Regions from separate parts of the Streptomyces sp. SAI-170 genome, predicted to be linked through region 2. Evidence: riboswitches for the same ligand, from Rfam matches in the RefSeq annotation. Region 2 holds a riboswitch; the other holds the start of a gene.
What was found. A riboswitch is a leader RNA that binds a small molecule or an ion and turns the genes downstream of it on or off. The one in region 2 is predicted to bind S-adenosylmethionine.

Region 1: it holds a riboswitch for S-adenosylmethionine, as region 2 does, so the genes downstream of both, thrC (threonine synthase) here and RKD23_RS27470 (aminotransferase class V-fold PLP-dependent enzyme) in region 2, are expected to answer to the same signal.

What each region holds. Positions count from the first base shown of each region.
Region 1 covers NZ_JBMGQD010000001.1:4,634,411-4,646,242, forward strand. Annotated here, with positions in the region: gene RKD23_RS20770 (ROK family protein) at 1-929, opposite strand, end outside; gene RKD23_RS20775 (ABC transporter substrate-binding protein) at 1,077-2,330, shown strand; gene RKD23_RS20780 (DUF3263 domain-containing protein) at 2,341-2,583, shown strand; gene otsB (trehalose-phosphatase) at 2,651-3,529, shown strand; gene RKD23_RS20790 (alpha,alpha-trehalose-phosphate synthase (UDP-forming)) at 3,943-5,328, opposite strand; gene RKD23_RS20795 (glucosyl-3-phosphoglycerate synthase) at 5,398-6,342, opposite strand; SAM riboswitch class I at 6,501-6,648, shown strand; gene thrC (threonine synthase) at 6,667-7,950, shown strand; gene RKD23_RS20805 (MoaD/ThiS family protein) at 7,947-8,222, shown strand; gene RKD23_RS20810 (cold-shock protein) at 8,674-8,880, shown strand; gene groL (chaperonin GroEL) at 9,225-10,847, shown strand; gene RKD23_RS20820 (NADH:flavin oxidoreductase) at 11,020-11,832, shown strand, end outside.
Region 2 covers NZ_JBMGQD010000001.1:6,110,212-6,122,043, forward strand. Annotated here, with positions in the region: gene RKD23_RS27460 (cytochrome b) at 1-1,256, shown strand, start outside; gene trpD (anthranilate phosphoribosyltransferase) at 1,400-2,464, shown strand; SAM riboswitch class IV at 2,539-2,656, shown strand; gene RKD23_RS27470 (aminotransferase class V-fold PLP-dependent enzyme) at 2,802-4,166, shown strand; gene RKD23_RS27475 (Lrp/AsnC family transcriptional regulator) at 4,243-4,524, opposite strand; gene RKD23_RS27480 (rhomboid family intramembrane serine protease) at 4,521-5,267, opposite strand; gene RKD23_RS27485 (hypothetical protein) at 5,423-5,662, shown strand; gene RKD23_RS27490 (NYN domain-containing protein) at 5,700-7,049, shown strand; gene RKD23_RS27495 (NlpC/P60 family protein) at 7,291-8,325, shown strand; gene RKD23_RS27500 (NlpC/P60 family protein) at 8,535-9,551, shown strand; gene RKD23_RS27505 (hypothetical protein) at 9,581-10,771, shown strand; gene RKD23_RS27510 (PadR family transcriptional regulator) at 10,759-11,289, opposite strand; gene RKD23_RS27515 (MATE family efflux transporter) at 11,377-11,832, shown strand, end outside.

The DNA.
Region 1 (11,832 bases), 1.5 Mb from region 2:
ATACGGTCCGAGTGGTTGAGGAGATCCCAGGCCAGGAGGCCTGCGCCCAGGCAGCCTGCGGTGTCGCCCAGGGCGGCTGGGACGATCGTCGGCAGCTTCTGGAAGGTGACACGGCGCCGGACCGCGTCTCGCAGTGGTGAGAACAAGGTTTCCCCCGCCTCGGCGAGGCCGCCACCGATGATCAGGGTGCGGGGGTCCAGCAGAGTGAGCGCGGTGACCAGGCCGTCGGCGAGGGCGTCGACCGCCTCGCTCCAGACTCGTACGGCGTTCGGGTCGCCGGACGCGACGGCCCGCGCGCAGTCGGCGGCGTCCGCCCCGGGGTCCCCGCAGGCGGCGGCCCAGGCCTCGCTCACCGCCGCCGCGGACGCGTACCGCTCCAGGCAGCCGCGCTGACCGCACGGACAGGGCGTCCCGTCGTGCCGTACGACGATGTGGCCGATCTCGCCCGCGAAGCCGTGGGCGCCCGCCTCCACCCGGCCGTCGATGCCGATCGCGCCCGCGATGCCGGTGCCCAGCGGCACGAAGAGGAAGCGGTCGGCGCCCCGGCCCGCGCCGATACGGCCCTCGGCGAGGCCGCCGGTGCGCACGTCGTGGCCGAGCGCGACCGGGATGCCGCCGAGGCGCTTGGTCATCAGGTCGCGCAGGGGCACGTCCCGCCAGCCGAGGTTGGCGGCGTAGGTGGCGACGCCGTTCGTGTCGTCGACGATGCCCGGCACGGCGACGCCCGCCGCGTCGGCCGGCTCGCCGAAGTGTTGCTCGCCGTACGCCTGGAGCTCGGCGGCGAAGTCGAGGATGCCGTCCACGACCGCGTCCGGGCCGCGCTCGCGCCCGGTGGCCCGGCGTGCCCGGTGCAGCAGCTCGCCGTTCGGCCCGGCCAGGGCGGCCTTCATCCCGGTGCCGCCCACATCGAGGGCGATGACATGTCTCACGGGGAACAGTGTGGCCCGAGGACCCACAAGAGGTCTAGTCCACTTGCGTGGTGTAGACCTTGATTCGGATAGCGGACACCCGGGTGGGGTGTCCGAGCGGAACACGGGCAGGGTTGGGGCTTCGTAGTGCAGCGGCGTAGGACGGGAATGATCGCGGCGGTCGTCGCGCTGGGGATGACGGCGGTCCTGGGGGGCTGCGGCGTCGGCGGCGGGGCCGACGACGTCACCCTGAAGCTGGTCGCCGCCGACTACGGCGACAGCGCGGCCAACAGCTCCAAGAAGTACTGGGACAAGCTGGTCGCCGCGTACGAGGCCGAGCATCCCGGCGTGAAGATCGACGTCTCCGTCTACTCGTGGAACGACGTCGACCGCAAGGTCAAGGAGATGGTCGACGCGGGCGACGCCCCCGACCTGGCGCAGATCGGCGCGTACGCCGACTACGCCGCCGCCGGGCAGCTCTACACCGCCGACGACCTGCTCTCCATCACCACCCAGGCCGACTTCGCCGGGCAGCTCGCCGACGCCGGGCAGGTCGACGGAGAGCAGTTCGGCATGCCGTTCGCCGCGTCCACGCGCCTGCTCTTCTACAACAAGTCCCTCTTCGCCGAGGCCGGCCTCACCCCGCCCACCACCTGGGCCGAGCTCGCCTCCGACGCCGAGGCGCTGAAGGAGGAGGGCGTCGCCTACCCCTACGCCCTGCCGCTCGGGCCCGAGGAGGCACAGGCCGAGACCATGCAGTGGCTGCTCAGCGGGGGCGGCGGCTACACCGACACGCTGGGCACGTACGGCATCGACTCCGCCGAGAACGTCGGGACCTTCACCTGGCTGCGCGACCAGCTCGTCGGCAAGGGCCTGACCGGGCCGGTCGCGCCGGCGAAGCTGAACCGGGCCGACGCCTTCGCCGCGTTCGCCTCCGGCAAGGTCGGCATGCTCAACGGGCATCCCTCGCTGATGAAGACGGCCGCGAAGAAGGGCGTGAAGTTCGGCATGGTGCCGATGCCCGGGCCCGACGGGGAGACCAAGTCCACGATGGGTGTCGCCGACTGGATGATGGCGTTCAAGAAGAACGGGCACCGGGACCAGGTGGGGGATTTTCTTGATTTTGTCTACAGCGAGAAGAACGTGCTCGCCTTCTCGCGTGAGTACGACCTGCTGCCGGTGACCAACTCCGCGTCGGATGTCATGTCCGCGGCCGAGGAAGACCAGGACCTCAAGCCGTTCCTCGACCAGCTGCAGTTCGCCGAGTTCTATCCCGTGGGCAAGACGTCCTGGGCCTCGGTGAGCGCCGCGGTGAAGGCGGACATCGGCAAGGCCGTCGCCCCCGGCGGGAGTCCGTCCGCTGTGCTCGGGGGGCTGGAGGCGGAGGCCACGCAGGCCGATGCGGCGGCTGCCGCCAGCTAGTGTGCTGCGCATGGACGCAGAGGGGGCAGAGGGGCTCGGGCAGCGGGAGCGGGACATCCTTGCGCTGGAGCGGCGGGGGTTCGCCGGGCCCGGCGCGAAGGAGCGGGCGATCCGGGAGGAGCTGGGGCTGGCGCCCGTGCGCTACTTCCAGCTCCTGAACGCCCTGCTGGACGATCCTCGGGCTCTTGCGCATGATCCGGTGACCGTCAATCGGCTGCGGCGGGTGCGGGAGGCTCGGCGGGGGGAGCGGTGAGCCTGCGGTGAGCTTGGCGGTGAGCTTGGGGTGAGTGCCGTGGGGCTCGCGTGGATAGGGTCGCTGTATGGGCAGCCATCAGCATGATGCGAGTGCAGGTGCGAGCGCCGGTGTGGGAGCTCTGCCGGAGCCTGTGACCGAGGCCGGACGCGTCGGGCTCGACGCGCTTCTCGCCCGGCCGGGCAAGGCGGTGATCGCCCTCGACTTCGACGGCACCCTCGCCCCGATCGTGCCGGACCCCGATCAGGCGCGGGCCCACCCCGATGCCGCGCCCGCGCTGGCGCGGCTGGCGCCTCGGGTGGCGTCCGTCGCGGTGATCACCGGGCGGCCGGCGGGGGTGGCGGTGCGGTACGGGGGGTTCGCGGGGGTGGCCGGGCTCGAGCACCTCGTGGTGCTCGGGCACTACGGGGCCGAACGGTGGGACGCGGCGAGCGGGGGCGTGAGCGCGCCTGCGCCGCATCCCGGGGTCGCGGCGGTGCGGGCCGAGCTGCCGGGGGTGCTCGACGGGGTCGGGGCGTGGCAGGGCACGTGGGTGGAGGAGAAGGGGCGGGCCGTTGCCGTCCATACGCGGCGGGCGGAGGATCCGCAGGCGGCGTTCGAGATGCTGCGGGAGCCGCTCGGGGCGTTGGCCGCGCGGCACGGGTTGATCGTGGAGCCGGGGCGGATGGTGCTGGAGCTGCGGCCGCCGGGCATGGACAAGGGGGTCGCGCTGGAGGAGTGGGTACGGTCCGTCGGCGCGGAGTGCGTCGTCTACGCCGGTGACGACCTCGGTGACCTGCCCGCCTTCGCCGCCGTCTCCAAGCTCCGCGCCGACGGCATTCCGGGGCTGCTGGTCTGCAGCGGCAGCGACGAGGTCGCCGAGCTGCGCGAACGGGCGGATGTCGTGGTGGACGGCCCGTCGGGTGTGGTGCAGCTGCTGTCCGCGCTCGCGTCTCGGCTGGGCTGACCGGGGCGGATGCCTGCGGCGGCCTGCGCGGCTTCGGTGGGGGTTGCTGTAGCGCATCCGCTGTGTGGGTGGGCCGGGGCCGGGCCGGGGGGTTGTCCGTCCTCGGTCCGGCGATCTGCTCGGCTACGGGGGTCGAACCGTGTTTCCGCCGGCCGCTGCGGGCGGACAACCCCCCGTCCCGTCCCCTCCCCGCCGTACGCGACTGGCCCCATCGCCCACCGTCCGTGGTTCCTCGCGACCGTACGCGGCTGACGGTCGTGCCCTTAGGGGCGCGGGGAACTGCGCGACCAGCCCACGACGGCCCGCGGTCGCATGCGAGGGGAACGGCCCACGACCTCAGGGGCGCGGGGAACTGCGCGATCAGCCTGCGGCGGCCCGCGGTCGCATACGGCGGGAAAGGGACGGGGCGCTGTTCAGTGGGTCAGGGCGTTCAGTTGGTCCAGGAACCACTGGGCCGGAGGCAGGGCGGTGGCGGAGGCGGCGAGTCTCTTGGTGCGTTCGGCGCGTTCGGCCGGGGGCATGGTGAGGGCGTCGTGGAGGGCGTGGGCCGTGCCCACGATGTCGTACGGGTTGACCCCCAGCGCGTCCTCGCCGAGTTCCTCGTAGGCGCCGGCCTCTCGGGAGAGGACGAGTGCGCAGCCCTGGTCGGAGACGACGGGGACCTCCTTGGCGACGAGGTTCATGCCGTCGCGGATGGGGTTGACGAGGGCGACGTCGGCGAGGCGGTAGGCGGCGAGGGAGCGGGCGAAGTCGTCCTGGACGTGGAGGACGACCGGGGTCCAGGTGGGGGTGCCGTAGGAGGTGTTGATCTCGTCGGCGAGGCGCTGGACGTCTGCCGTGTAGTCGCGGTAGACGGCGAGGTCCTGGCGGGAGGGGTAGGCGAAGGCGACGTGGACGACCTGTTCGCGCCACTCGGGGTGGATGTCGAGGAGGTGGCGGTAGGCCAGGAGGCCTCGGACGATGTTCTTCGAGAGTTCGGTGCGGTCCACTCGGACGATGGTGCGGCGGCCTTCGCCGATCTCCGTGCGGAGGGACGTCATGCGGTCCTGCACGTCCTGGCGGTGGGCGCGTTCGCGCAGGAAGTCCGCGTCGGCGCCGAGGCCGTGGACGCCGATCCGGGTGTCGCCCAGGCCGCCGGCGAATTCTTCGCAGCAGGCGGTGAAGGCGTTCGCCCAGCGGTGGGTGAGGAAGCCGAGGCGGTCCGCGCCGAGCATGCCCTTCAGGAGCTGGGCGGAGATGTCGTCCGGGAGCATGCGGAAGTACTCGGGCGGGGCCCACGGGGTGTGGGAGAAGTGGCCGATGCGCAGGTCGGGGCGCAGGGCGCGGAGGAGGCCGGGGACCAGGGCGAGGTGGTAGTCCTGGACGATCACTGCCGCGCCCTGGGCGGCCTCGGCGGCGAGCGCTTCCGCGAAGGCCCGGTTGTAGGTCTCGTAGGAACTCCACTGGCGGCGGAAGTCCTCGTCGAAGACCGGTTCCAGTGGGGTCTGGTACAGCATGTGGTGGACGAACCAGAGGACCGAGTTGGCGATGCCGTTGTAGGCGTCGGCGTGGACGTCGGCCGGGATGTCCAGCATGCGGACGCCCGGCTCGCCCTCGCCGCGGCGGACGGCCTCGCGGTCGCTGTCGGACAGGGCAGAGCAGACCCAGAGGGCGCCGGCGTCCGGGCCGATGGCGGAGAGGCCGGAGACCAGTCCGCCGCCGCCGCGTCTGGCGTGCAGCGCGCCGTCCTCGCGCAGTTCGTACGAGACCGGGCCGCGGTTGGACGCGACCAGCACCTGTGCACCGTGCGTGGAAGCCATAGCCCTCAACCTAGCCCGGCCCGGAAACGCTCAAACGCGCGTATCAGCCGGATACGGAGAGTTCGGGCGTCATGCGACCTTGCGTGACGCGTACTCTGCGATCTCCAGCATCGGCGGGCGCTCCTCGGTGTCCACGGAGTAGGTGCGGGCCTCGAAGCCGTCCTCGCCCCGTTCGAACTGGGTGAGGGCGGGGCGGATGAGGTGACCGCGGGCGAGGCGGAGCTGGGCCGTGCGGTAGATCGCCGCCGCCATGCGGCCGAGGGCCTGGCCGTCCTGGTGGCGGTGTTTGCGGACTCCGACGTCCACCTGGGCGAGTGCGTCGAGGCCGACGAGGTGCAGCGAGTCGACCAGCATGCCCAGCTCCACGCCGTAGCCGACGGGGAAGGGGAGCTGTTCGAGGAGGCTGCGGCGGGCCGCGTACTCGCCGCCCAGGGGCTGGACGAAGCCGGCGAGCTGGGGCCAGTGCATGTTGAGCAGGGGGCGGGCCATCAGCTCGGTGACGCGGCCGCCCTGGCCCTGGGCGCCGGCCAGGGGGCGGTCGTACATGCCCTTGACCAGGTCGACGTCGGGGTCGGTGAGCAGGGGGCCGACGATGCCGGAGACGAAGTCCGAGGAGAACTCCTTCAGGTCGGCGTCGATGAAGCACACGATGTCCCCGCTGGTGACGAGGAGCGAGCGCCAGAGCACTTCGCCCTTGCCGGGGACGGACGGGATGCGGGGGAGGATGTCGTCCCGGTGGACGACCTTGGCGCCCGCCGCCGCGGCGACCTCCGCGGTGCGGTCGGTGGAGGCCGAGTCGACCACGACTATCTCGTCGACGAGGGGGACCTGGTTCATCAGGTCGTGGCGGATGATCGCGACGATGTCGCCGACCGTCTCCTCCTCGTTGAGCGCGGGCAGCACGACGGAGACCGTCTGGCCGGTCGCGCGCTTCGCGGCCAGGATCTGGTGGAGCGGGCGGTCGGTGACGGACCAGGAGCGAGTGGTCAGCCAGCGCTCGACTTCTTCCAGCACAGCCTGCGGCTCCTCTGCGTTCTCTCGGCGAGGGGGTCGGAAGTGATCCATCTCGCGGTTCGGACGGCTATCTCAACTGTCCTGGCCTTCGGTTACAGTCTTGAACAACGCTGATGACCATCGCATGTCGGGGGTCCTCCGCGTGGACAACTCCATACCGCTCATCCAGAGGGGCAGAGGGATACGGCCCGATGAAGCCCCGGCAACCCTCCAGTCGGTTCTCCTGACATTCGTGCAGCGAGGCTCCCGGCTAGGGAAGGTGCCAAATCCGTCTCACGGCGAGATGCGTCGTGAGGAAGATGAGGAGAAAGGGCCTCGCCTCACATGGCTGCGCAGACTGTTGCAACCTCCACCGATTCCACCGTCGACCTCGGGCCGGCCGCCGCGCTGAGCTGTCGCGAGTGCGGGCACCAGGTGCCCCTCGGACCCCTCTTCGCCTGCGAGGAGTGCTTCGGGCCGCTGGAGATCGCGTACGACTTCTCCTCCTACGACGCCGAAGAGCTGCGCAAGCGGATCGAGGCCGGCCCCGCGAACATCTGGCGGTACGCGCCGCTGCTGCCGGTGCCCGCCGACGTGGCCGAGAAGCCCAACCTGAACCCCGGCTGGACCAAGCTCGTGCAGGCCGACAACCTGGCGCGCGAGCTGGGCGTGACCGGCGGGCTGTTCATCAAGGACGACTCCGGCAACCCGACGCACTCGTTCAAGGACCGGGTCGTGGCGCAGGCCCTCGAGGCCGCTCGTGCCTTCGGGTTCACCACCCTCTCGTGCTCCTCCACCGGCAACCTGGCCGGCGCGGTGGGCGCCGCCGCCGCTCGTGCCGGCTTCCGGTCGTGCGTGTTCATCCCGCACGACCTGGAGCAGGGCAAGGTCGTCATGGCCGCGGTCTACGGCGGCGAACTCGTCGGCATCGAGGGCAACTACGACGACGTCAACCGCTTCTGCTCCGAGCTCATCGGCGACCCGGCGGGCGAGGGCTGGGGCTTCGTCAACGTCAACCTGCGCCCGTACTACGCGGAAGGGTCCAAGACCCTCGCGTACGAGATCTGCGAGCAGCTCGGCTGGCGGCTGCCCGACCAGATCGTGGTGCCCATCGCCTCGGGTTCGCAGCTGACGAAGATCGACAAGGGGCTCCAGGAGCTGATCAAGCTCGGGCTCGTCGAGGACAAGCCGTACAAGATCTTCGGTGCGCAGGCCGAGGGCTGCTCGCCGGTGTCCACCGCCTTCAAGGCCGGGCACGACGTGGTGCGCCCGCAGAAGCCGGACACCATCGCCAAGTCGCTGGCCATCGGCAACCCGGCCGACGGGCCGTACGTCCTGGACATCGCGCGCCGTACCGGCGGTTCGGTGGAGGACGTGACCGACGAGCAGATCGTCGACGCGATCAAGCTGCTCGCCCGGACCGAGGGCATCTTCGCCGAGACGGCCGGCGGTGTGACCGTCGGTGTGACGAAGAAGCTGATCGACAGCGGTGTTCTCGACCCCTCGCTGACCACCGTCGTCCTCAACACGGGTGACGGTCTGAAGACCCTCGACGCGGTGGCCGGTACCGGTCTGACCGCCACCATCCGCCCCAACCTGGACTCCTTCCGAGAGGCTGGCCTCGCATGAGCGTGACCGTCCGCATCCCCACCATCCTGCGCACCTACACCGGCGGTCAGGCCGAGGTTCCCGCCCAGGGCGCGAACCTCGCCGAGGTCATCGCCGACCTGGAGAAGAACCACACGGGCATCGCCGCCCGGGTGCTCGACGACCAGGGCAAGCTGCGCCGGTTCGTGAACGTGTACGTCAACGACGACGACGTGCGCTTCGAGCAGGGGCTGGAGACCGCGACCCCGGACGGGGCCGGCGTCTCCATCATTCCGGCGGTCGCCGGCGGCTGAGACCCGCCCGCCCATTACCTTCGGTAAGGGTGGTCACCGAGAGTTCATCGAATTGCCCCCTCCGTGAGAGAAGCGGAGGGGGCAATTCTGCATGGTTGAGCACGGTAGAGTTGGGGAAGCCCGCCGCCTCCGTATGCCGGGTGCATATGAAGTCCGCTCGAGGATCCGTCGAGAACCGACGAGAAGCAGCCAAAGTGCCCGGCGGTTTTGCGCCTTTCGCTCCTTATGTGCGGCCCGACTTGCCCTGAAACAGGGTGAATTCTTGGCAAACTCCCGAACGCCTGCGTCCTGAATTCTCGTCCGATTGACCTGTTGCAGACGGCAGTTGGACAGATACATTCAGCCGCGGTCGACGCGTTCCGGCGCACGCCCCCGGCCAATGGGGGGTGAGGTCTGACCCGGGTCCGCGAAGTGTGGATCTGTGCAAGGGCCAGTAATAGGGGAGTTAGGCATGGCTCAGGGCACCGTCAAGTGGTTCAACGCGGAGAAGGGGTACGGCTTCATCGCGGTCGACGGTGGTGCGGACGTCTTCGTCCACTACAGCGCGATTCAGATGGACGGGTACCGCACCCTGGAAGAAGGCCAGCGAGTCGATTTCGAGATCTCGCAGGGCCAGAAGGGGCCGCAGGCGGACATGGTCCGGCTGGCGACCAGCTGAAGCACGCGTCGACTCACTGCGCGACGTTCTTCTTCGAAGGGCCCGCACCTCCCGGGGTGCGGGCCCTTCGTCCTGCCCGCGGCCGCTCGTGCCGCCGGTGTCCCGCCCGCCGCTGTTCGCGTCCGGCTGAGCGCCCCGCCCGATCCCCGAGAGCCGCTTGCACTCGCAGGGGGCGAGTGCTAATCATTGCGTTAGCACTCTGAAGGTGAGAGTGACAACGAAGGACCGGGTCGGTGAGGCCGCAGGCCAAGTGGGGCAAGGAACCACGGGGCAGGCAGGCCGTCCGTCGCGGGCGCGGGCGCGGTCCGAAGGAATCACCCCCAGTCCTGGAGGGACCACTTCACATGGCCAAGATCATCGCGTTCGACGAGGAGGCGCGGCGCGGCCTCGAGCGCGGCATGAACCAGCTCGCGGACGCCGTCAAGGTGACGCTCGGCCCCAAGGGTCGCAACGTCGTCCTCGAGAAGAAGTGGGGCGCCCCCACGATCACCAACGATGGTGTCTCCATCGCCAAGGAGATCGAGCTCGAGGACCCGTACGAGAAGATCGGCGCCGAGCTGGTCAAGGAAGTCGCCAAGAAGACGGACGACGTCGCCGGCGACGGTACGACCACCGCCACCGTTCTCGCCCAGGCGCTGGTGCGCGAGGGTCTGCGCAACGTGGCCGCCGGTGCCAACCCGATGGCTCTCAAGCGCGGTATCGAGAAGGCCGTCGAGGCCGTCTCCGGTGCGCTGCTCGACCAGGCCAAGGAGGTCGAGACCAAGGAGCAGATCGCCTCCACCGCCTCCATCTCCGCCGCCGACACGCAGATCGGCGAGCTCATCGCCGAGGCGATGGACAAGGTCGGCAAGGAAGGCGTCATCACCGTCGAGGAGTCGCAGACCTTCGGTCTGGAGCTCGAGCTCACCGAGGGCATGCGCTTCGACAAGGGCTACATCTCCGCCTACTTCGCGACCGACATGGAGCGTATGGAGGCGGTGCTCGAGGACCCGTACATCCTCATCGCCAACTCCAAGATCTCCTCGGTCAAGGACCTGCTCCCGCTCCTGGAGAAGGTCATGCAGTCGGGCAAGCCGCTGCTGATCATCGCCGAGGACGTCGAGGGCGAGGCCCTGTCGACCCTGGTCGTCAACAAGATCCGCGGCACCTTCAAGTCCGTCGCCGTCAAGGCCCCGGGCTTCGGTGACCGCCGCAAGGCCATGCTCGGCGACATCGCCATCCTCACGGGCGGCGAGGTCATCTCCGAGGAGGTCGGCCTCAAGCTGGAGAACGCGACCCTGGACCTCCTGGGCCGCGCCCGCAAGGTCGTCATCACCAAGGACGAGACCACCATCGTCGACGGCGCCGGCTCCTCGGAGCAGGTGGGCGGCCGCGTGAACCAGATCCGCGCCGAGATCGAGAACAGCGACTCCGACTACGACCGCGAGAAGCTCCAGGAGCGCCTGGCGAAGCTCGCGGGCGGCGTGGCCGTCATCAAGGCCGGTGCCGCCACCGAGGTGGAGCTCAAGGAGCGCAAGCACCGCATCGAGGACGCCGTCCGCAACGCGAAGGCGGCCGTCGAGGAGGGCATCGTCGCCGGTGGTGGCGTGGCCCTGCTCCAGGCCTCCCAGGTCTTCGAGAAGCTGGAGCTCGAGGGTGACGAGGCGACCGGCGCCAACGCCGTGAAGCTCGCGCTGGAGGCCCCGCTGAAGCAGATCGCCGCCAACGGTGGTCTCGAGGGTGGCGTCATCGTCGAGAAGGTGCGCAACCTTCCCGTCGGCCACGGCCTCAACGCCGCGACCGGTGAGTACGTCGACATGATCGCCGAGGGCATCATCGACCCGGCGAAGGTGACCCGCTCTGCCCTGCAGAACGCCGCCTCCATCGCCGCGCTGTTCCTGACCACCGAGGCCGTCATCGCCGACAAGCCGGAGAAGGCCGCCGCGCCGGCCGGCGGCGGCATGCCGGGCGGTGACATGGACTTCTGATCCTTCCGAGGATCAGCGGCAGTCCTGCGCAAGAGGGCGGCACTCCCTGTCTCTGACAGGGGGTGCCGCCCTTCGGCGTGTCCGGGGTCATAGGCAGGTACTTAAGAACCTGCAAGAATGCGCACTCACATACCGACCGGTTTCACCGGTGCACGACCTGAGGAGCCTCTACGTGAGCGTCACCGAGTCCCCCGCCTCCCGCGCCGCCGCGGTGCTGTCCCGGCCGATCACGCTGAACGGCCTCACCGTCCCCAACCGGATCGTGATGGCCCCGATGACCCGCATGTTCTCCCCGGGCGGCATACCGGGTGAGGACGTGCGCTCCTACTACGCCCGCCGCGCCGCGGCCGGCGTCGGCCTGATCGTCACCGAGGGCACCTACGTCGGCCACGAGTCGGCCGGCAACAGCCGCCGCGTCCCGCGCTTCCACGGCGAGGAGCAGCTGGCGGGCTGGGCGAAGGTCGCCGAGGACGTGCACGCGGCCGGCGGCACGATCGTCCCGCAGCTGTGGCACATCGGCATGGTCCGCAACCAGGGCGACGGCCCGTTCCCCGACGCCCCCGCCATGGGCCCCTCCGGCCTGGTCACCGCGGGCGCCGAGCCCACCGGCAAGGCCATGACCCAGCAGGACCTGGACGACGTCATCGCCGCCTTCGCGCGGGCCGCCGCCGACGCCGAGCGCATCGGCTTCGACGGGGTGGAGATCCACGGCGCCCACGGTTACCTCGTCGACCAGTTCCTGTGGGCCGGCACCAACCGCCGTACCGACGCCTACGGCGGTGACGCTGTGGCCCGCACCAAGTTCGCCGCCGAGATCGTCGCCGCGGTGCGGGAGGCCGTCTCCCCCGAGTTCCCCGTCATCTTCCGCTACTCGCAGTGGAAGCAGCAGGACTACACCGCCCGCCTCGCCGAGACGCCCGAGGAGCTGGAGGCCGTCCTCACCCCGCTCGCGGCGGCCGGCGTCGACGTCTTCCACGCCTCCACC
Region 2 (11,832 bases):
GCATGTTCGTGCACATGATGCGCGTGTTCTTCACGGGCGCGTTCCGCAAGCCGCGTGAGATCAACTGGCTGTTCGGCTTCCTGCTGTTCGTCCTGGGCATGTTCACCGGTTTCACCGGCTACTCGCTCCCGGACGACCTGCTCTCCGGCACCGGTGTCCGCTTCACGCAGGGCGCGATCCTGTCGACGCCGATCGTGGGCACGTACATCTCGATGTTCCTGTTCGGCGGCGAGTTCCCGGGCACCGACTTCGTGGCCCGCTTCTACTCGATCCACATCCTGCTGCTGCCGGGCATCATGCTCGGTCTGGTGGTCGGCCACCTGATCCTGGTCTTCTACCACAAGCACACGCAGTTCGCGGGTCCCGGCAAGACGAACAAGAACGTCGTCGGCATGCCGCTGCTGCCGGTCTACATGGCCAAGGCCGGAGGCTTCTTCTTCCTGGTCTTCGGTGTCATCGCGGCCATCGCGGCGATCGCGCAGATCAACCCGATCTGGGCGATGGGCCCCTACCGCCCGGACCAGGTGTCCACCGGCGCCCAGCCCGACTGGTACATGGGCTTCGCCGAGGGTCTCATCCGCTTCTTCCCGGGCTGGGAGATCAACCTCTGGGGCCACACGCTGGTCCTGGGCGTGTTCATCCCGCTGGTCCTGTTCGGTGTGGTGCTGATCGCGCTCGCGGTCTACCCGTTCATCGAGTCCTGGATCACCGGCGACAAGCGCGAGCACCACATCCTGGACCGTCCGCGCAACGCCCCGACGCGTACCGCGTTCGGCGTCGCCTGGATCACGCTGTACATGATCACGCTGGTCGGCGGTGGAAACGACCTCTGGGCCACCCACTTCCACCTGTCGATCAACGCGGTCACGTGGTTCGTCCGGATCGGCTTCTTCGCCGGACCGATCATCGCGTTCATCCTCACCAAGCGGATCTGCCTCGGCCTGCAGCGCCGCGACAAGGACAAGGTCCTGCACGGTCGCGAGACCGGCACGATCAAGCGCCTGCCGCACGGTGAGTTCATCGAGGTGCACGAGCCGCTCAGCCAGGAGGCGCTGCACACGCTCACCGCGCACGAGCAGTACAAGCCGGCGGAGATCGGCCCGACGGTCGACGAGAACGGCGTCGAGCGCAAGGTGAAGGGTTCCGAGAAGCTGCGCGCGAAGCTGAGCAACGCGTACTACGGCGAGGACTCCCAGATCCCGAAGCCGACTGTCGAGGAGTACAAGGAGATCACGAGCGGCCACGGCCACCACTGATCGCTGCGCTCGCCACACCAGTGAAGGGCCCCCGTCCGGTGTTCGGACGGGGGCCCTTCGCCGTGCCGTCAGCTGGATAGGGTGGGTGCAGGAGTCTTCACGACCCGGCACCGATACTTTCTCGTACTCACTAGGAGCGGCTGATGAGCGCTGTGACCCCCGCTGGAGGCGACACCGCGGCGGGCCGTTCCTGGCCCGAGGTGCTGAACGCCCTGCTGGACGGGTACGACCTGAGCGCGGAGGCGACCGCGTGGGCGATGGACCGGATCATGCGCGGCGAGGCCACCGACGCGCAGATCGCCGGGTTCGCGGTGGCGCTGCGCGCCAAGGGCGAGACCGTCGAGGAGATCACCGGTCTGGTGCGTGCGATGTACGAGCACGCCAATGTCATCGAGGTGCCCGGCGACACGGTCGACATCGTCGGCACCGGCGGCGACGGCGCCAAGACGGTGAACATCTCCACCATGTCCTCCATCGTGGTGGCCGGCACCGGCGCGAAGGTCGTCAAGCACGGCAACCGCGCCGCGTCCTCCGCCTCGGGCGCCTCCGACGTGCTGGAGAAGCTCGGCGTCAACCTGGAGCTGACCCCCGCGCGGGTGGCCGAGGTCGCCGAGGAGGCCGGCATCACCTTCTGCTTCGCGGTGAAGTTCCACCCGGCTCTGCGTCATGTGGCGGCCGCCCGCGGCCAGTTGGGCATCCGCACCACGTTCAACTTCCTCGGCCCGCTGACCAACCCGGCCAAGGTGAGGTCCCAGGCCGTCGGTGTCGCGCACGCGCGCATGGCGCCGATCGTCGCGGGCGTCCTCGCCGAGCGCGGCAACTCGTCGCTGGTGTTCCGCGGCGACGACGGCCTGGACGAGCTCACCACCACGGCCACCTCCCGGGTGTGGGTGGTCCGCGACGGCAAGGTCACCGAGGAGTCCTTCGACCCGCGCGAGGTCGGCCTCGACCTGGTCCCGGTGGAGGCCTTGCGCGGCGCCGACGCCTCCTACAACGCCGAGGTCGCCCGTCGTCTGCTCGACGGCGAGACCGGCCCGGTCCGTGACGCGGTCCTGCTGAACTCGGCGGCCGCGCTGGTCGCCCTGGAGCCCACCGGCGCCCCGCTGGCCGAGCAGATCCGGGCCGGCATGGCGAGAGCCGCGGAGTCGATCGACTCGGGCGCGGCCAGGCGCACCCTGGACCGCTGGGTGGCGGTCAGCAACGCCTGACCGCCTCGGGTGTCGTCCCGCGATCCGGACACGGGTTGCGGGGCGACGATCTTTTCGCGTACGTTCCTGTACCAGGTCATGAGTGACAGTCATGAGGCCCCGGCCGACTGTCCGGCAACCCTCCGTCCGTGGCGGGGTGCCCCGGGTGAAGACCAGGCCGCACGGCAGCAAGGCCTGCGGCAAGCGCGGACCCCTCGCGAAACCAGGGGTCCTGGGTCGTTCGAGGGAGTCTCCCGTGAGCAAGCGAATGCGTTAGGGCCGCCGAGCCCCGCCTCCGCACACCCCTTTTCCTTCCTCCCCGTACCTCTTACGGGGCATCTCTCACGGGAGTTCCGCCATGTCCGTCTCCACCGCTGCCGCCGACCAGTCCGTTTGTGCCCCTCTGCCCGTTCTGGGGCGGGATGTCACCGTCCCGCTCGTCACCGGCGGCGAGGTCACCTACGCGGCCCTCGACTACGCGGCCAGCGCCCCCGCCCTGCAGCGGGTCTGGGACGACGTGGCCGCCTACGCCCCGTACTACGGCAGCGTCCACCGCGGCGCCGGCTACCTCTCCCAGCTGTCCACCGACCTCTTCGAGAACGCCCGCGTGACGGTCGCCGAGTTCCTGGACTGCCGCGCCGACGACCAGGTGGTCTTCACCCGCTCCACCACCGACTCCCTCAACCTGCTGGCCCGCGCCCTGCCCGCCGACTGCCAGGTCTTCGTCTTCGAGACCGAGCACCACGCCTCGCTGCTGCCCTGGCAGGACGTGGCCCGGGTGACCTACCTCAACGCCCCGCGCACCCCGGCCCAGGCCGTCCAGACGCTGGAGCGGGCCCTGGCCGCCCGTGACCCGTACGGCCCGGCCCTGGTGTGCGTGACCGGTGCCTCGAACGTCACCGGCGAGCTGTGGCCGGTCCGTGAGCTGGCCGCCGCCGCGCACGCCCACGGCGCCCGGATCGTCCTGGACGCCGCCCAGCTGGCCCCGCACCACCCCGTCTCCGTCCGTGACCTCGACGTCGACTGGGTCGCCTTCTCCGGCCACAAGCTGTACGCCCCCTTCGGCTCCGGCGTCCTCGCCGGCCGCGCCGACTGGCTGCGCGAGGCCGAGCCCTACCTCGCGGGCGGCGGCGCCAGCCGCAAGGTCACCCGCCGCGAGGACGGCGGCGTCACCGTCGAGTGGCACGAGAGCGCGGCCCGTCACGAGGCCGGCTCCCCGAACGTCATCGGCGTCTACTCCATCGCCTCGGCCTGCAAGGCCCTCACCGAGGCGGGCTGGGACACCCTGGTCGCCCGCGAGCAGCACCTGATCGCCAAGGTCCGCGAGGGCCTCGCCGACGTCCCCGAGGTGAAGATCCTCTCCCTCTTCGGCGACGACGCCCCGAGGGTCGGCGTGATCTCCTTCGTGGTCGAGGGCTGGAACAGCTCCCACTTCGCCGCCGCCCTCTCCGCCGAGTACGGCATCGGCGTCCGCGACGGCCTCTTCTGCGCCCACCCCCTCGTCCGCACCCTCCTCGGCACCGACCCCCAGACCCAGGGCGAATGCGGCGCCCCCGAGGCCGCCCCGGGCGAAAAGTCCCTCAACGCCATCCGAGTGAGCTTCGGAGCGGGCACGCCGGACGAGCACGTCGACCGTTTCGTCGCCGCCGTGAAGGAGCTGGTGACGGAGGGCGCCAAGTGGACGTACCGCACGGAGGAGGGTCGCTGCGTACCGGTGCGCTAGGGGCGCGGGGAACCGCGCGAGCGACCCGCGACAACCCGCAGACGCACAAAAGCCCGCGGCCCCGAGTCGGTAGGCGTCAGGAATCGAGCCCGATCGCAAACGCGGCCTCGAGGTCATGCTGCGAGTACGTCCGAAAAGCGACATGCGTGTCCGTCGCCTCGACGCCCGGGATCTTGCTGATCCGGCCCGGGATGACATCCGCCAGATCCTCGTGCTCCCGCACCCGAACCATGGCGATCAGGTCGTACGTACCCGTCACGGAGAAGACCTCGCTCACCGTCTCCAGCGAAGCGATCTGCTCGGCGATCTCGGGAATGCGGTCCACGCTGGTCTTGATGAGGACGATCGCGGTGATCACGGTTGGTTCTCTCCCTCACGGGCCGGCGTCGACGGGCTGGCCTTCACTCTAGTCGTACGGCCGTACCGGGCCCACGCGTAGCAGAAGCCCAGCCCGAAGCCCACCAGGTGGGCCAGGTACGCCACCCCGGGCCCGTCCGGGGCGCGTCCCGCGGCGAGCCACTGCAGGGCCGCCCAGAAGGGGAGCACGACCCACGCGGGGAACCGCAGCGGCAGGAAGAACAGGAACGGCAGCAGGCTGGTCACCCTGGCCCTGGGGAACAGGGCCAGGAACGCGCCCAGCACGGCGGAGATCGCCCCGGAGGCTCCCACCAGCGACTGGTCGGAGTCGGCGTTGGCGGCCGCGTAGCCCAGCAGGGCGAGATAGCCGCAGCCGAGATAGAAGAGGGTGAACTCGATCCGCCCCATGCGTTCCTCGGTCATCATGCCGAAGACGTAGAGGAACAGCATGTTGCCGAGCAGATGCACCCAGCTGCCGTGCACGAACAGCGCCGTCGCCGGGGTCAGCGCGGAGCCCGCCGCGCCCTCGAACAGCTCGGCCGGGATCACCCCCCAGCGCCGGAAGTAGGCCCGCTGGGCGGCGAACAGCTCCTCCCCGGAGCCGTAGGCCGGGTTCAGGCCCGCCGCCGGGCCGATCAGGAAGATCAGGCAGCACAGGCCGATCAGTGCGTATGTCATCGGCGCCGCCGGCCGCCGCATCGCCTCGGCCGCCCGCCCGGCCACCGCGCTCCAGTTGCTGACCATGACCCCAGAGCATGGCGTAACCGGACGCATACGCACAGATCGCCTCGCCGCCGTGGACAGACGGGCATGGTGTCGTCGGCAGGCCGTAGGGTTACGAGCCACACGCGCCGGTAAGCCGGTGCATCACGGAGACTAGAAGGAAGCGAACAGTCACGATGACGGTTCCCCTGCCGACCGCCACGACCCGGTGGCGCTGCACCCTGTGCGGCAACCTCACCCGCTTCGATGTGACCCGCTCGTCGAAGGTCGTCGAGTACGTCCACCTCGACCTCGCCGGAGAGCCGAGCGTGGAGGAGCGCGAGGTGGTCAGTGAGACCATCGAGTCGGTGCGCTGCCGCTGGTGCAACGCGGTGGACCAGGTGGAACTCGTGGACAGGCCGGGTGCCGGCTCCTGAGGGGAGCGGGCCCCGCACAGGCATTGGGGTGTGACGGATGGTGGAGACCGCAGGCGGGGGGCCGGGCGACGGCGCCGCTGAGGTGCTCGACCGTCCGCTGCCCGACGGCGTGCGCCGCCGGGTCGTGCAGATCGTCTCGGACGGCTTCGGCGGGCTGACCGTCGCCGAACTGCCCGCCCAGCTCAGACAGTACGCCCGGTTCGCTCCGAACCGCAGGGCCAAGTTCGCGGGCAACGCGATGGCCGCCGCGCTGGAGACCGACCCGCTGTTCCGCCAGCGGATCGGCGAGAAGCTCCGCGAGGCCCAGCCCGAGCTGACCGGCGCGCTGGACGCGGGGTCGCCGCCGCCGGCCGCGGACCCGCTGGACGTGGCGGCCGCTGCCTATGTGCTGCGCCCCACCGGCTGGGTGAAGCTGGTGACGGCCGCGGGCGAGGAGGCCCTGCGCGCCGACGCCGAGCGCGCGGACGAGGAGAGCCGGGCCGAACTGGAGCGGCTGCGCGCCGAACTGGCCGTCGCCCGTGAGCACACCCGCGCGGAGACCGAGCGGCTGCGCACCGAGCTGGAGTCGGCCCGCAAGGAAGCCGAATCGCTTCACCGCAAGCTCCGCGCGGCGCTCAGCGACGTCAAGCGCGGCGAGGCCGCGCTGCGCAAGACCCACGCCGAGATGGACACCGTACGGGCCGAGAGCCATGCGCAGGTGTCCGCCGCGGAGAGCGAGGCGCGGCGGCTCAAGGCGCGCCTGGGGGAGACCGAGGCCGCCCTGGAGGCCAGCCGCAAGGCGGCCCGTGAGGGACGCAGCGTCGAGGACATGCGGGTACGGCTGCTGCTGGACACCGTGCTCGACGCGGCGCAGGGGCTGCGGCGTGAACTCGCCCTGCCGCCGGTGTCGGTGCGGCCCGCGGAGACCGTGGACGCGGTCGAGCCGGGGCGGATGACGCCGAAGGACATCGCCGCGCGGGCGCTGAGCGAGGACGACCCGGCGATCCTGGACCAGTTGCTGGCGCTGCCGCAGGCGCATCTGGTGGTCGACGGCTACAACGTCACCAAGACCGGCTATCCGCAGATGCCGTTGGAGAAGCAGCGCCTCAGGCTCCTCGGGCAGCTCTCGCAGCTCGCCGCGCAGACCGGCGCCGAGGTCACCTGTGTCTTCGACGGCGCCGAACTGGTCGCGCCGGTGCTGCTCGCGCCGCCGCGCGGGGTGCGGGTGCTGTTCTCCAAGCCGGGCATCACGGCGGACGAGCTGATCCGTCAACTGGTGCGCGCCGAGCCGCCGGGCCGGCCGGTCATCGTGGCCTCCACCGACCGTGAGGTGGCCGACGGAGTGGCCCGCGCGGGGGCGCGCCCGGTGGCGTCGGCGGTGTTGCTGAAGCGGTTCTCGAGGAGCTGAGCCGTTTGCCCCATGGGCAACGTACGCCCCATCGGCAACGTACAGGCTCATTGCCCGAATTGGCCGGGTCTTCACGCAACGTAGCGTCAAGCGCGCATCACCCCATGTGAGTTGCGGGCAAAGAATGCGCTCCGTGAGCGGAATTTTTGGGCTCAGGATTTGAACTGATCACAGCAAGGTCACTAGGTTTAGCGCTCGAACCTCCGATCGGGTGATCACTCACAAGAAGGAGTCCACCCCCGTGGCGTCCCACCGTCGACCCAAGCAGCCCAGTCGCGCACGCGTGACCGTGCTGACCACCGCAGCCGCCGCCGCCGTCGCGATCAGCGCGCAGGCCGCCAATGCCGCGCCCAGCGAGAAGCCGAGCAAGGACGAGGTCAAGGCCAAGGTCGACAAGCTCTACGAGCAGGCGGAGCAGGCCACCGAGAAGTACAACGGGGCCAAGGAGAAGCAGCAGAAGCTGCAGAAGGAGATCTCCACCGTCCAGGACAACGTCGCGCGCGGTCAGGAGGAGCTCAACGAGCTGCGCGACGGCCTGGGTTCGATGGCCAGCGCGCAGTACCGCAGCGGCGGCATCGACCCCTCCCTGCAGCTGTTCCTCTCCGCGGACCCGGACGACTACCTCGACAAGGCCTCCACGCTCGACCAGTTGAGCGGCCAGCAGGTCGAGGCGCTCGGGGACATCCAGGACAAGCAGCGCGAACTCGCCCAGCAGCGCGCCGAGGCCACCGAGAAGCTCAAGGACCTCGCCGCCACCCGCGAGGAGCTGGGCAAGAAGAAGGAAGAGGTCCAGGGCAAGCTCGCCGAGGCGCAGAAGCTGCTCAACTCCCTCACCGCGGCGGAGAAGGCCGCGCTCGCCGCCGAGCAGGAGCGCGCCAACCGCTCCTCCGAGGAGCGCGTCGACCTCGGCAACACCGCCCCGGCCTCCGGCCGCGCGATGGCCGCCTTCCAGGCCGCCCAGAGCAAGATCGGCTCGCCGTACGTCTACGGCGCCTCCGGCCCGTCCTCCTTCGACTGCTCGGGCCTGACCTCCTGGGCGTTCGCCCAGGCCGGCGTCTCCATACCGCGCACCTCGCAGGCCCAGGCCAGCGCCGGCACGCGCATCTACAGCCAGTCCGACCTCAAGGTCGGCGACCTGGTCATCTTCTACGGCGACCAGCACCACGTCGGCTTCTACGCGGGCAACGGCCAGGTGCTGCACGCTCCGCGCACCGGCACTGTCGTGCGCTACGAGTCGATCGGCAACATGCCGTTCCAGTTCGGCGTCCGCATCTGACCCGTAAGGCTGACGCCTTCAAGATCAGGACACCGCACCGCCCGAACGGGCGAATCCTCGAGGCGCGTTGTGACTCCACGCCCCGCCGCTGACCTGCGTCGGCGACGGGGCGTCACCGTGCGTGCTCGCGGAGGTCTTTGGCCGGTGCCCCGTCCCGGGGTTACTGTCTGCCGCGTTTCCAGCCGCCAGTGGAAGGAGCGCGTGCCGACGTGGGCTCTCATCGCCGCCTTGCGCCGTCCGGGTTCGACCGCGGGATCACCGCCCTGTGCGCCCTGTCCGCCGCGGCCCTCGGTGCCGTACCGGCCGCCACGTCCGCGGTGGCCGCGCCGCACGACGACACCCGGGCCGAGGTGGACCGCCTCTACACCGAGGCGGAGAAGGCCGCCGAGGCCTTCAACCAGGCCGACGAGCGCGCGGACGCGCTGCGCGAGCAGGTGGGCGACGCGCAGGACCGGATCGCCCGCCAGCAGGAGCGCATCAACTCCATGCGGGAGGCGCTCGGTTCACTGGCCGGCGCCCAGTACCGCTCCGGCGGCCTCGACCCCACCGTCGCCCTGCTGTTCTCCGAGGATCCGCGCGACTACCTCGACAAGGCCGCCACCCTGGACCGGATCAGCGCCCGCCAGGCCGGACAGCTCGACGACCTCCAGGACGCCATGCGCGAACTCGCCCAGGAGCGCGCGGAGGCGACCCGCAAGCTCGTGGAGCTGGAGAAGAGCCGCAGGGCGGTCGCCTCCCACAAGCGCACCGTCGAGCGGAAGCTGGCCCGGGCCCGTCACCTGCTCAACTCCCTGCCGGATGCCGAGCGCGACGCCTACGACCGCGCCTCCCGCTCCGGCCGCGCGGACCTGCCCGGCCTCTCGGAAGCCGCCCCGGCCTCGGGCCGCGCCGCCGCCGCGGTGGCCGCCGCCCGCTCCGCGCTGGGCCGGCCGTACGTGTGGGGCGCCAACGGGCCCGGCGGCTTCGACTGTTCCGGCCTGATGCAGTGGTCGTACGCCCAGGCCGGTGTCGCCATCCCGCGCACCTCGGGGGACCAGCGCTACGCCGGGCGCCAGGTGCCGCTGTCCGAGGCGCAGCCCGGTGACCTGGTCGTCTACCGCTCCGACGCCAGCCATGTCGGCATGTACGTCGGCGACGGGCAGGTCATCCACGCCCCCTATCCGGGCGCTCCGGTGCGCTACGACCCTGTCGGGATGATGCCCATCGCCTCGGTGACCCGGGTCTGATCCGGCCGGACGGCCTTACGATCGGAAAGGTGGCTGGTCGAGGGCGGGTACGGGGCGCGGTGGTCGCGGCGCTCTGTGTGCTGCTCGTCTCCCCGTCCGGCTGCGGCCGGCCGACCGCCGAGGACAGCGCCCGCACCGAGGTGCAGCACCTGCTCGACCGCCGCGCCGAGGCGCTCGTCGACCACGACGCCGCCGCCTACCGGGACACCGGCGGCGCGGCGGCGTACGAGCGGCTGCGGGCCGTGCCGCTGGCCGACTGGTCGTACGAGCTGACCGGCCTGCGCCGGGACGGCGACACGGCCACCGCCGACGCCGAACTGCGCTACCGCCTCACCGGCTACGACGCCGCCCCGGTCAGCGCCGGCCGCACGCTGAGTCTGGCCCGCGGCGCGGACGGGGACTGGCGGGTGGTGTCCGACCGGCCCGCCGAGAAGGCCGCGCAGCAGCTGTGGGACCAGGGCCGGGTGGACGTGGTGCGCGGCCGGCACAGCATCGTGCTGGGTGTCGGGCGGTCGCGGGAGTCGCTGCGGGACTTCGCGGGCCTCGCCGACCACGCCGTACCGGCCGTGTCCGACGCCTGGGGCGGGCAGTGGAGCCGGCGCGTGGTGGTGCTGGTGCCGGAGTCCCTGGACGGCATGGCGGGGCTGCTCGGCTCCCCGGCCTCCGCCTACCGGGGCATCGCGGCGGTGACCACAGGCGAGGTCGGCGGCTCGGGGCGGGCGCCCGCGGACCGGGTCATCGTCAACCCCGACGCGTACGGCGTGCTCGGCCCGGTGGGCAAGCAGGTCGTGCTCACCCACGAGACCACGCATGTCGCCACCCGCGCCCACACCGGCGAGGCGACCCCGCTGTGGCTGTCCGAGGGCTTCGCCGACTGGATCGGCTACCGCGGCACCGGCCGCACCCCGGCCGAGGCCGCCCCGGAGCTGGCCCAGGCCGTGACCGAGGGCCGGCTGCCCGGGGCGCTGCCGGCCGACGGCGACTTCGGCTTCGACGGCGACTCGGCCGCGCTGGCCCGGGCGTACGAGGGCGGCTGGCTGGCCTGCCGGATGATCGCCGAGCAGTGGGGCGAGGACCGGCTCGGCGCGTTCTACCGCGCGGTGGGGGAGCACCGGCAGCGGGCCGGGGCGGTGGAGGACGCGCTGGAGCGGGTGCTGGGGACGAGCCTGGAGGACTTCACCGGGCGGTGGCGGGAGTACCTGCGGGCTCAGCTCGGCTGACCGAGCAGCTCGATGGCCTCCGTGAGCCACTCCCGCTCGGCCTTCCCCGTCGCCCGGGCCACCCGCAGCATGCCCTGCCGGAACAGGTCGTCGGCCTGCTCGGCGCGCACGGGTGAGCCGCCCTTGTAGAAGAAGCTCGTCGGGGCGTCGAGGAAGTCCAGCCTGCGGCGCAGCACCGCGGCCTGTTCGTGCCGGTCGGGCAGATGGCGCAGGAAGGCGAGCAGGGTGTTGAAGCGGACCTGGTCGGAGATCTCGGTCTGCTTCGGGTGCCGCAGCCGCTCCAGCAGGTCCGCACGGCCCTTGTCGGTCAGGGACAGCACCCGGCGGGGGGCCGCGCTCGCGCCGTCCTCGGTGTGCTGGTCCAGCTTGCCCGCGGTGACCAGGCGGGTGATCGCCGGGTACAGCGCGCCGTCGCTGACGGGGCGGACATGGCCGCTGAGGGCCTTGATGCGCTCCTTGAGCTCGTAGCCGTGCAGGGGTTCCTCGGCGAGGAAGCCGAGGATCGACAGCTCCAGCACGTTTCCTCCTTGTGGTTCGCCGCGTCGTCATGCTACCTCTTATCGAGCTACCTCGTTTCGATGTAGCTCAGTAAGAGGGGGATGTTCGTGAACGCCCATCGCAGACAGCTCGTCTCGCTCGCCCACCCCGTCTACTTCTCGCTCCTGGCCTCCGTGGCCGCCGGGATCATCAACACCGTCTGGGTCGCCCGGCTCGGCGGTCCCGCCATGGCCGCCGTGGCGGTGGCGACCAACACCGAGAACGTGCTGCTCGGCGTCGCCCTGCTCTTCGGCTCCGGCACGACCGTGCTGGTCGCCCACGCCAGAGGCGCACGTGACCCCGCCGCGCTGCGGGCCGCCGTGCGCGGCGGCTGGGCGGTGTTCGGGCTGATCACCCCGGTCGTGGTGACCGCCGGCTTCCTGCTGCGCGAGCCCCTGGCCCGCCTGGTGCTCGGCGGAGGCGCGGCCCTGCCGCTCGCCGTCGGCTACTTCGCGATCTCGATCCCGGGCGTCGCCGTGTTCTTCGCACAGCAACTGGTCGACGGGATCCTCAAGGGAACCGGC